DNA from 3 places in the Bacillus sp. BC05(2025) genome. Region 1 is predicted to be linked to each of the others. Evidence: riboswitches for the same ligand, from Rfam matches in the RefSeq annotation. Region 1 holds a riboswitch; each other region holds the start of a gene.

Region 1 (3,284 bases):
ATAAGGTAGGGTCGCGACTTACATATTCGTTTGCCTCATTCATGCTTCTTACATATTGTAAGGAGCATTTTTTATTGTCAAAAAATTGATCCAATATACTTCCGTTATTATATGAGATTATTTGTATAATAGTAGGTGAGAAATGTTTTCGAAGAGGAGGTGTATAGTTAATGAGGTTAGTTATTCCGAAGCAACACGGTGCATGGGCCATGCTCGTTATACCATTTCTATTAAGTGTCATACTTGGGAAACCTACTATGTATCATATTCCGTTGTTTTTAGCTTGGTTCTTTATCTATTTAGCTACGTATCCATTTCTTACGTACATAAAGCAAAGACGAAAAAAAGAGTATTTACATGCTACAATTGTATATTTGATCATTGCGTTCGTATTTGGAATGATTTCTCTATTATATGAATGGCGCATTCTTTTATTCGTAGTATTCATGATTCCATTATTTATAGTAAATATGTATTACGCTCATCAAAAAAATGAAAGAGCATTACTAAATGACATCAGTGCGATTATTGTTTTCTGTATTGGTGGTTTAGTTAGCTATTATTTTTCAATGAAACTTATAGATAAAACAGCATTATTTATTGCGCTTATTTCATTTTTATATTTTTTAGGAAGTACGTTTTATGTGAAAACGATGATACGCGAGAAAAATAACCCGAAGTATCGGCTTATATCATGGGGTTATCATATTCTATTAACAATCATTGTATTTGCTATCAATCCGTTGTGTTCTCTTATTTTTATACCGAGTGTCATTCGAGCAGTTATGTTATACGGTAAAAAGATTTCTATTATAAAAGTAGGGATTTTAGAAATTGCTAATTCTGTATATTTTTTAATCATAACGGTAATAATTATGAAGTATGCCATTTGAAAAAGCTTCCCACCTTATGATGGGAAGTTTTTTCAATCTTGTTCTAAAATGTGAACCGTGTAATCACAACGTTGAATAGCTTGTTCGATCGCATAAAGAGATTGTTCAATACGTGCGCGATTAAAATCTTTTTCAACAGTTTGTAGTGCAGCTTCTAAACAATGTTTTGCTTCTTGTAATGATTGAAATGAGTCTTGTACATATCCGCGAGCATTTTCGTGCATTTCATAATCCTCCTTGCATGTTCATATATGTATAGTATGAACAGTAAGAAGCAAAATATAATTTGTTATATTTGTTTGACAATTAAAATGAAATTACGTATAGTAAGAATTAAGTGAATATTTTCTTATCCAGAGAGGTGGAGGGACTGGCCCGATGAAACCCAGCAACCGCGATGCAGGTGCTAATTCCAGCAGAACATATTTGTTCTGGGAGATAAGACGAAGATATATACGTAACTTCTTCTTATCGGAGAGGTTTTTTTATTGCAAAAAAACCGATTACGAAAAAATTTATATTAAGAAGAAAGGGGTTGCGAGCTACTGTGATACTCGAAAAATACGTAAAACTGCGTAGTACAGTTTATGAATATATGATAGAGCAGGATAAGCCAATATCATTGTTAGATATTCAAGAACATATCGTTTCGCATCATGAAGGAAAATTCACGAAAAAGATGTTACATCAATTTTATTTATCAAGACTATTAGATGAACTGAAACTGGATGGGAAAATTACATTAGCTGATGAATATCTCTATACGGAAAAAGGGGTATTTTATAAGGCGGGAAAAGGGAGCTAAGCTCTCTTTTTTTTGAAGTATGTAGAGTAAAAGACTGCTTAAGCAGCCTGATACAGGGAATGGTGTTGAGTGTGTAGTGTCAAAGATTGAATGTGCCTGAAAGAGGCACTTCATATCGGCTGCAAATGAAAAGAGACACCTTCGCCGAATAGGTGTCAGTTGTTTTGTCATATAGACTTGCTATTTGACAGTTATTAGAATAACATACAGGGGTTGTGGAAGTCAAAAGGGAATTAAAGGAAGAGGTGTTGTTATGTACGCTTGTTTATTACATGATATAACGAAATGGATACCTAAGTACATTATGGATCAAGGGTATGAATATTATGAAGAAGGACATGTAGATGATGTTGAAATACAAGACAAGAAAATATTTGCTTTCGTTACTGGAAATGCAGGAAACTATGAAGTGATTATTGATCTTGAAGATTTTACAGAAAGTAGCTGTGAGTGTCCATATGAAAACTATTGTAAACATATGGCGGCAGTTGTTTATGATATTCAAGGTGCTGGTGAAAGTACGGTGAAAGAGAAACTGAAAGATTTAGACAAGGAAGAGTTGCTTACCGTATTAAACCGTTTATTACAAAGCTCAAAAAACGTACAAATTGTAGAGAAGATGTTAAAGAAGGGGAAACTTTAATTTATAGAGGGAGTTGTTATGTATTGAATGTACTAATTGTATACGCTCATCCTAGTCCTTCAAGTTTTAACGCGGCGATTTTAAAGCATGTACAAAAAGGATTACAAGAAACAAACCATTCGGTTACGGTACTTGATTTATATAAAGAACAATTTAATCCCGTCCTTGTATTTAATGAAGAGAAGAAAAGGCGTGATTTAGTAAATGAAGAAGAAACAGCTCGGTACAGAGCGTTAGTAGAAGAAGCGGATACTCTTCTCTTCATTTATCCAATATGGTGGTGGGGGATGCCAGCTATTTTAAAAGGATTTATTGATCGCATTTTCGTTGCTGGTTTTGCTTATAAATATGAAGGTGCCCTGCCGAAAGGGTTACTAAAAGGTAAGAAGGCATGGGTAATTAATACGTTAGACTCACCGTTATGGTACGTCGCACTACTATATCGATCAGCCGATTGGATTATAATGAAGAGAGGTGTTTTACGTTTTTGCGGCATTCGCGATATAAAACGATCTGTTTTTCAATCTGTGAAAACGAGTAAACGAGAGAAGCGGGAAAAGTGGTTATTACAAATAGAAGAAAAGGCTCGTACGTTATGAATGAAATGGAACGTATTATAAATTGTTGTCAGTATGATAATGAACTTTTTCGTACATATATGAATTGCTTAATTCAATTGAAGAAATGTAGTGAAACGTTTCAACAAATACAGATTCAATTAAGAAATGATTATTTAATAAGAGGAATTTGTGAAAGAGAAGTGGATGAGGTAGTAAGAGGAAGTAAAGAATATGAAACGTATTTTCTTCCTAAAGCGCTGCAGTGGAATTTCCTTAAAAACAATCCACATCTAATTGAAAAAGTATGTGGAGATTTTTTTGCATTTGAGGCATTACATCTTACGGAGATAGAGTGGAGAACTATTATAAATTGCGTGGGAAAT
Region 2 (3,284 bases), on a different contig from region 1:
TCCTACAAGTGCAACAATTTCACCTTCGTTAATAGAAAAGGAAACATGTTTCACAATTGCTTGCTTACTATTCTCTTTTTCAACGGCTAACGTTACGTTTTCTAAAGATAAAAGCTGTCCCATGTTTTTTCTCCTTTCGATTCCGTTTTACAATCTTCGGATCAATTGCATCTTGCAAACCATCACCAATTGCATTAAATGCGAACATGATGAGTGCAATCATCAGCGATGGAAAGAATAGTTGCCACCATTCCCCGCTTAATAATGTCCCAAGCGCATCATTTGTCATTGTCCCCCAGCTTGCTGCTGGTGATTGAACACCAAGTCCGATAAAGCTCAAAAATGATTCTGAGAAAATAGCTGCTGGAATTGTAAATGATAAATTTACGATAATAATCCCTGTTAAATTCGGAATGATATGTCCGTATATAATCTTCATATGCGATGTACCTAATCGCTCCGCTGCAATAACAAATTCTCTTTGTTTTAAAGATAAGACTTGCGCCCTAACAAGGCGTGCCATACCAATCCAACCAGTTAATGCGAGAGCGATTATGATTGTAAAAAGCCCCGGCTTCATAATGATCAGTAGTAAAATAACAATTAATAAATATGGAATACCGTATAATACTTCAATCCCTCGTACGATCCACTCATCCATTAACGTTCCAAGGCGATTACGCCCTCTCACATATCCACTAAAACCTCCGATCAGTACACCAAGCCCTATATCAAGAACGGCCGCTACTAATCCAACTACTAATGAAATTTTCCCACCAGCCCAAGTACGCGCCCATATGTCTCTTCCTAAATCATCGGTTCCAAACCAATGCTCGCTATTAGGAGGTAAATTAGTTGCTTCTTTTACTTGTTCACTCGCAGTAAATGATGTTAAACTTTCGCCAATTAACGAGAAAATAATAATGAGTAATAACGTCACTGCCCCTAGAATTGCTATAGGGTTTGATATAAACTTGCGAAATACTTCCTTCTTTCGGCTAATCGTTTGCTGCTCTTTATTTATTGTTAATTCTTTTTTCTCTTCATTCGTTAATAACTGTTTATTAATTTCATAAGCTCCCATTTAAATATCCCCCCTCCTTATGTAATAGAACGAATACGCGGATCAACAATACGATGAATAATATCTGTAACGAAAATACAAAAAATTAATAATGCACTATAGAAAATTGTCGTTCCCATAATGACCGGATAATCCCGGTTAAAAATGCTATCTACAAAATATTTTCCGAGACCAGGAATTGCAAAAATCTTTTCAATAATGAACGTCCCTGTTAAAAGCCCAGCCATTAACGGCCCTATAAATGTAAGCACTGGAACAATCGCATTTCGAAGGGCATGCCTTATAATAATCTTCTTAATTGGTATCCCTTTCGCTCTCGCTAGCTTAATATAATCACTCTGCAGTACTTCGATCATATTAGAGCGAACAAATCTTGTAATTACTGCAATTGGTCCTAACGCTAATGCGAAGGATGGCAATACCGTATGTTCGAATGTGCCCCAAGACGCTACTGGTAAAAGTTCAAATTGAATAGCAAATACTTGTATAAATAGTGGTGCTAAAATAAAACTTGGAATAGAAATACCGAGAATCGCAAGTAAACTCACACTATAGTCAATTACTTTCCCATGATATAGAGCTGCAAATGTACCTGCGGCAATTCCGACTACTAATGAAATAATAAGTGCTTGTAAACCAATAATCGCTGATGGACCAAATCCTGTCGTTATAATTTCTGATACGCCTTGCCCCGTCGATTGAACGGATTCACCAAAATCAAAATGAACTACACCGTCTAAATAAGCAACATATTGATTCCATAACGGTTCATCAAGGTGATATTTCGCTCTCATATTCTGCACAACTTCTGCCGGAAAGATCTTTGCATCTGATGAAAATGGGTCCCCCGGAATAATATGCATAATTAGAAATGTCACTGTCGTAATAACCCATAGCGTGAACACCATAACTGATAATTTTTTAATTACATACACTGCAATAACCCCCTAAACACATATATTTACTTAGTTTTATGAACGTAATTTTTCCATTACTCCCTTTTCTCTTTTTAGAATACAAAAAGCCTTGATCTTAAAAAATAAGATCAAGGCTTAATAAACAAAGGCCCATCACTTATCTTTCAAGACTTGCTTGCTGGAATTAGCACGGTGTTCCTACTACAGAACCCGCTGCTGAGGTGTCATAGGGCCAGTCCCTCTACCTCTCTGGATAAGTAAATTGCTATATTATTATTTGGTTCAAATTGTATATTTCGAATTATAATTCTGAAAAAATGAAAAGTCAATCAAATTGGATATATTTAGAAAAATCAGTTTTTAATACTTTCATTTATCTATGTCGTATTTCGCTTATAATAAAAAAAGATATGAAAGGAGTTATAAGATGGCCCCCTTACTTCTAGCTACTATAGGATTACCCTTAACAATAATTATACTTGTCATCATCGGCTTCTACAAACTCTTCATCAAAAAGAAAAGTATCACCTCTTTTTATACCCCTTTCGATAATATTACTGGGCAAACTATTTCCGAATTTCACGAAGAACAGAAGATATTAGTATCCGAGGATGAGGACGGAGATGGCAAGAAGAAAAAATAACCTTGCACAGGCAAGGTTATTTTTTCGTTTCTGCTTGAAAACGTTTATAGTATGTCGATGCTGTTGCAAAGTTAATTTCTATATCACGAATCAACGATGAATCTTCTTCTTTAGCTAACTTCTGTAATTTTTTCATCGCTTGTTCCGATTCATTCAAGAAACCAACATATACCTCATGTTCTTGCTCTTTCGACTTCGGAACACGAATTTCTTTTCGTATATGATCAATATCTTCTAACATGCTCGTTGTTACCTTTTGCACATCTTCTTTATATGTAGCCTTCGTTATTTCCTTACCGCCTTTTTCCTTTGCCACTTCAAATAGCTGTAACGCGTTATTAATTTCCTTATTCATTTTCATATCATATTTTTCATGTACTGCACGGTATTCTTTCATCTCTTCGGTTTGTTCTGTAGATTGCTCTACCTTTTCTTTCGGTTCTTTCGTATCTTTATTTCCATTACACCCTGCTAGAAGGAGCATACTTCCCATTACAGCAATACCCAAAACCTTCTTCATCTCTTCTTCTCCTTTTATCTACAACTACTACTCATTATAGTTTCTTTTATCTCCACTTGTTATTATACCGAGAACATCCTACTTTTTACACTTAAGACGACATCGTAACATATATACCAA
Region 3 (3,284 bases), on a different contig from region 1:
GATATGCTGCGGTGTTGGTTGATCCGGATTACCTTGACCTAGATTAATAACATCGTGACCAGCTGCTACAACTTTGTTAACTTTTGCAACAAGTGAAGCGAAAAATTGTGTTGGCAATGATGTTACTATCTCAGAAGGTTGAAATGATTTCATACTTTCCACCTCTTTTGAAAGTTGTTACAATTCTAGTGACAAATGATATAATCTTTCCAGTATTTTGTAAAGAAAAAAATAAGAATGGGGCTGACAAAATGAAAGTCGCATGTATTCAAATGGATATTGTCTTTGGAGATGTAGAAAAAAATATTGAGAATGCTAAAAATAAAATAAGTGAAGCGATGAAAGAAAGACCAGATGTTATTGTTTTACCAGAACTATGGACAACAGGATATGATTTAACGAGACTCTCTGAAATTGCAGATAAGGATGGATTAGAAACGAAAGAAAAGCTGAAAGAATGGTCGAAACAATATGGTGTACATATTGTCGGTGGTTCTATAGCGAAGCAAACAGGGCAAGGTGTTACAAATACAATGTATGTGGTAAGTAATAAAGGAGAACTAGTCAATGAATATAGTAAAGTGCATTTATTTCAGCTTATGGATGAACATAAATATTTAATAGCTGGAAATAGTACGGGTGAATTTAAGTTAGATGATGTAGAGTGCGCTGGGACAATTTGTTATGACATTCGTTTTCCGGAATGGATGCGCGTTCATACTGCTAAAGGTGCAAAAGTTTTATTTGTTGTAGCAGAATGGCCATTAGTTCGTTTAGCACATTGGCGTTTACTATTGCAAGCAAGAGCAGTTGAAAATCAATGTTATGTTGTCGCATGTAATAGGGCAGGAAAGGATCCGAATAATGAGTTTGCCGGTCACTCTTTAATTATCGATCCTTGGGGCGAGGTTGTTGTAGAAGCGGATGAAGAAGAATCCATTTTATTTGGGGAGCTTCATTTTGAGAAAATTAAAGAAGTACGTAAAGGAATTCCAGTTTTTGCAGATCGTCGTCCAGAATTATATAAATAAAATGTTGACAAGTGATTTTTATTCTTGGTATAGTCTTCAACATAAAGTTAAAAATTCAAAAAATTATACAACTCTTATCAAGAGCAGGTGGAGGGATTTGGCCCGATGAAGCCCAGCAACCGACCGTAATACCATTGTGAAATGGGGCGTTTATTTACGCCAAAAGGCACGGTGCTAATTCCAGCAGAAAGTAAAACTTTCTGGCAGATAAGAGGGGAGAAGATAAACTTCAAACCTCTTTCTTAGTGGAAAGAGGTTTTTCTACGTCAGAAAAACCTCTGAATGAAAAAAGGGGGAGAAGACGATGGGATATTATTCATTAACTGAAACGACAGCTATACAATATGCGAAAGAAAATGGTTATTTTGAAAAGAAAGCAAATGTAGTTTGTCATGAAATTGGAGATGGAAATTTAAATTACGTGTTCAAATTAGAGGATGGAGAGAAGTCTATTATAATAAAACAAGCACTGCCATATGCAAAAGTAGTTGGTGAGAGCTGGCCATTGTCTATAAAAAGAGCGACGATTGAAAGTAAGGCACTGCAAATTTTTGCGAAGTATGTGCCGGAATACGTGCCGGTCGTGTACAGTCATGATGAAGAGTTAGCCGTAACAGTCATAGAAGACTTATCAAGACTAACAATTACAAGAAGAGGATTAATAGACGGAGAAGAGTACCCACTACTATCTCAGCATATTGGTCGTTTTTTAGCACATGCTTTATTTTATACCTCAGATTTCGGATTAGAGTCAGAAGAGAAAAGGGTATTAGAAGGTGCATTTGTAAACCCGGACCTTTGCAAAATTACAGAAGATTTAGTGTTTACAGATCCGTTTGGTCATTACGATACGAATGATTATGAGCCGGAATTACAACTAGCGGTTGATGAATTGTGGAGTGATAAAACTTTAAAATTAAAAGTAGCACAATATAAATATAAGTTTTTAACGAGAAAAGAAACACTTATTCATGGTGATTTACATACTGGTAGTATTTTTTCATCACCTTCTGAAACGAAAGTGATTGATCCGGAGTTTGCAACATATGGCCCATTTGGATTTGATCTTGGTCAATTCATTGCAAATCTATTATTAAATGCTCTATCTAGAGAGGAAGAACAGAGAAGTGTGCTATTTTTCCATATTGAGAAAACATGGAGCTATTTCGTAGACACTTTTACGAAGTTATGGATTGGAGAAGGTGTAGAAGCATATACGAAAGAGAAACAATGGTTGCCGATTATTTTGCAAAATATTTTTACGGATGTGGTCGGATTTGCTGGATGTGAGCTTATCCGAAGAACAATTGGCTTAGCACATGTAGCTGATTTAGATGAAATAGCAAATAAAGAAAAGAGAATTCAGGCCAAGAAACAAGCGTTATCCTTAGGTAAAGAACTAATAAAATATGAATCTAAGAACGCCGATATTCAACTGTTCCGAACATTATTTCAACAGACAGTTTCTGGAGGGGTAAAAGCATGAGTACAGTTGTTACTATTCCGAGGTCTGTCAGTTGGAAAGGTGATGCCATTGCAGTATTAAATCAAACAAAGTTGCCGCATAGCACAGAATACAAAACATTAACGACGATTGAAGAGGTATGGAAAAGTATTGTCATGCTAGAAGTAAGAGGAGCACCTGCAATTGGAATTGTAGCTGCATTTGGCTTGGCGCTTGCATCAAAAAAATATACTACTTTACATATTGAAGAATTTCAAAAGAAGTTTAATAGAGATTGTAATTATTTAGGGACGTCACGCCCGACAGCGGTCAATTTATTTTGGGCAATCAATCGTATGAGAGAATCTATTCAAGAAATTACTACAATAAAAGAAGCGCAAAAAATATTAGAAGAAGAAGCGCTTCGTATTCAGCAAGAAGATGAAGCGGTATGCCGGAGTATTGGAGAACATGCATTATCATGCTTTAAAGACGGTGATAACATTTTAACGATTTGTAACGCTGGCAGTATCGCAACTGCTAGATATGGTACTGCATTAGCGCCGTTTTATATTGGGAAAGAAAAAGGTGTACGGTTACATGCGTATGCGTGTGAAACGAGACCGGTTTTACAAGGCGGGCGTTTAACGACTTGGGAATTGAAACAGGCAAATATTGATGTAACACTTATTACAGATAATACGGCAGCTCATGCTATTCAAACGAAGGAAATCAACGCGATTATTGTAGGCGCGGACCGAATTGTCGCAAATGGAGATACGGCAAATAAAATCGGAACAATGAATTTA

Evidence for each region. Region 1 has a riboswitch for S-adenosylmethionine ahead of ACZ76X_RS03895 (hypothetical protein). Riboswitches for the same ligand answer to the same signal wherever they lie in the genome.
Region 2: it holds a riboswitch for S-adenosylmethionine, as region 1 does, so the genes downstream of both, ACZ76X_RS27410 (ABC transporter permease) here and ACZ76X_RS03895 (hypothetical protein) in region 1, are expected to answer to the same signal.
Region 3: it holds a riboswitch for S-adenosylmethionine, as region 1 does, so the genes downstream of both, mtnK (S-methyl-5-thioribose kinase) here and ACZ76X_RS03895 (hypothetical protein) in region 1, are expected to answer to the same signal.

What each region holds. Positions count from the first base shown of each region.
Region 1 is NZ_JBWYRA010000001.1:735,829-739,112, reverse strand. It holds gene ACZ76X_RS03905 (YwiC-like family protein) at 171-893, shown strand; gene ACZ76X_RS03900 (hypothetical protein) at 926-1,117, opposite strand; SAM riboswitch class I at 1,240-1,338, shown strand; gene ACZ76X_RS03895 (hypothetical protein) at 1,441-1,698, shown strand; gene ACZ76X_RS03890 (SWIM zinc finger family protein) at 1,952-2,341, shown strand; gene ACZ76X_RS03885 (NAD(P)H-dependent oxidoreductase) at 2,365-2,940, shown strand; gene ACZ76X_RS03880 (group-specific protein) at 2,937-3,284, shown strand, end outside.
Region 2 is NZ_JBWYRA010000016.1:59,833-63,116, forward strand. It holds gene ACZ76X_RS27400 (ABC transporter ATP-binding protein) at 1-123, opposite strand, end outside; gene ACZ76X_RS27405 (ABC transporter permease) at 80-1,084, opposite strand; gene ACZ76X_RS27410 (ABC transporter permease) at 1,102-2,019, opposite strand; SAM riboswitch class I at 2,156-2,261, opposite strand; gene ACZ76X_RS27415 (DUF3951 domain-containing protein) at 2,429-2,644, shown strand; gene ACZ76X_RS27420 (hypothetical protein) at 2,661-3,164, opposite strand.
Region 3 is NZ_JBWYRA010000003.1:346,968-350,251, forward strand. It holds gene ACZ76X_RS12575 (aminotransferase class I/II-fold pyridoxal phosphate-dependent enzyme) at 1-153, opposite strand, end outside; gene ACZ76X_RS12580 (carbon-nitrogen family hydrolase) at 168-1,031, shown strand; SAM riboswitch class I at 1,103-1,245, shown strand; gene mtnK (S-methyl-5-thioribose kinase) at 1,336-2,517, shown strand; gene mtnA (S-methyl-5-thioribose-1-phosphate isomerase) at 2,514-3,284, shown strand, end outside.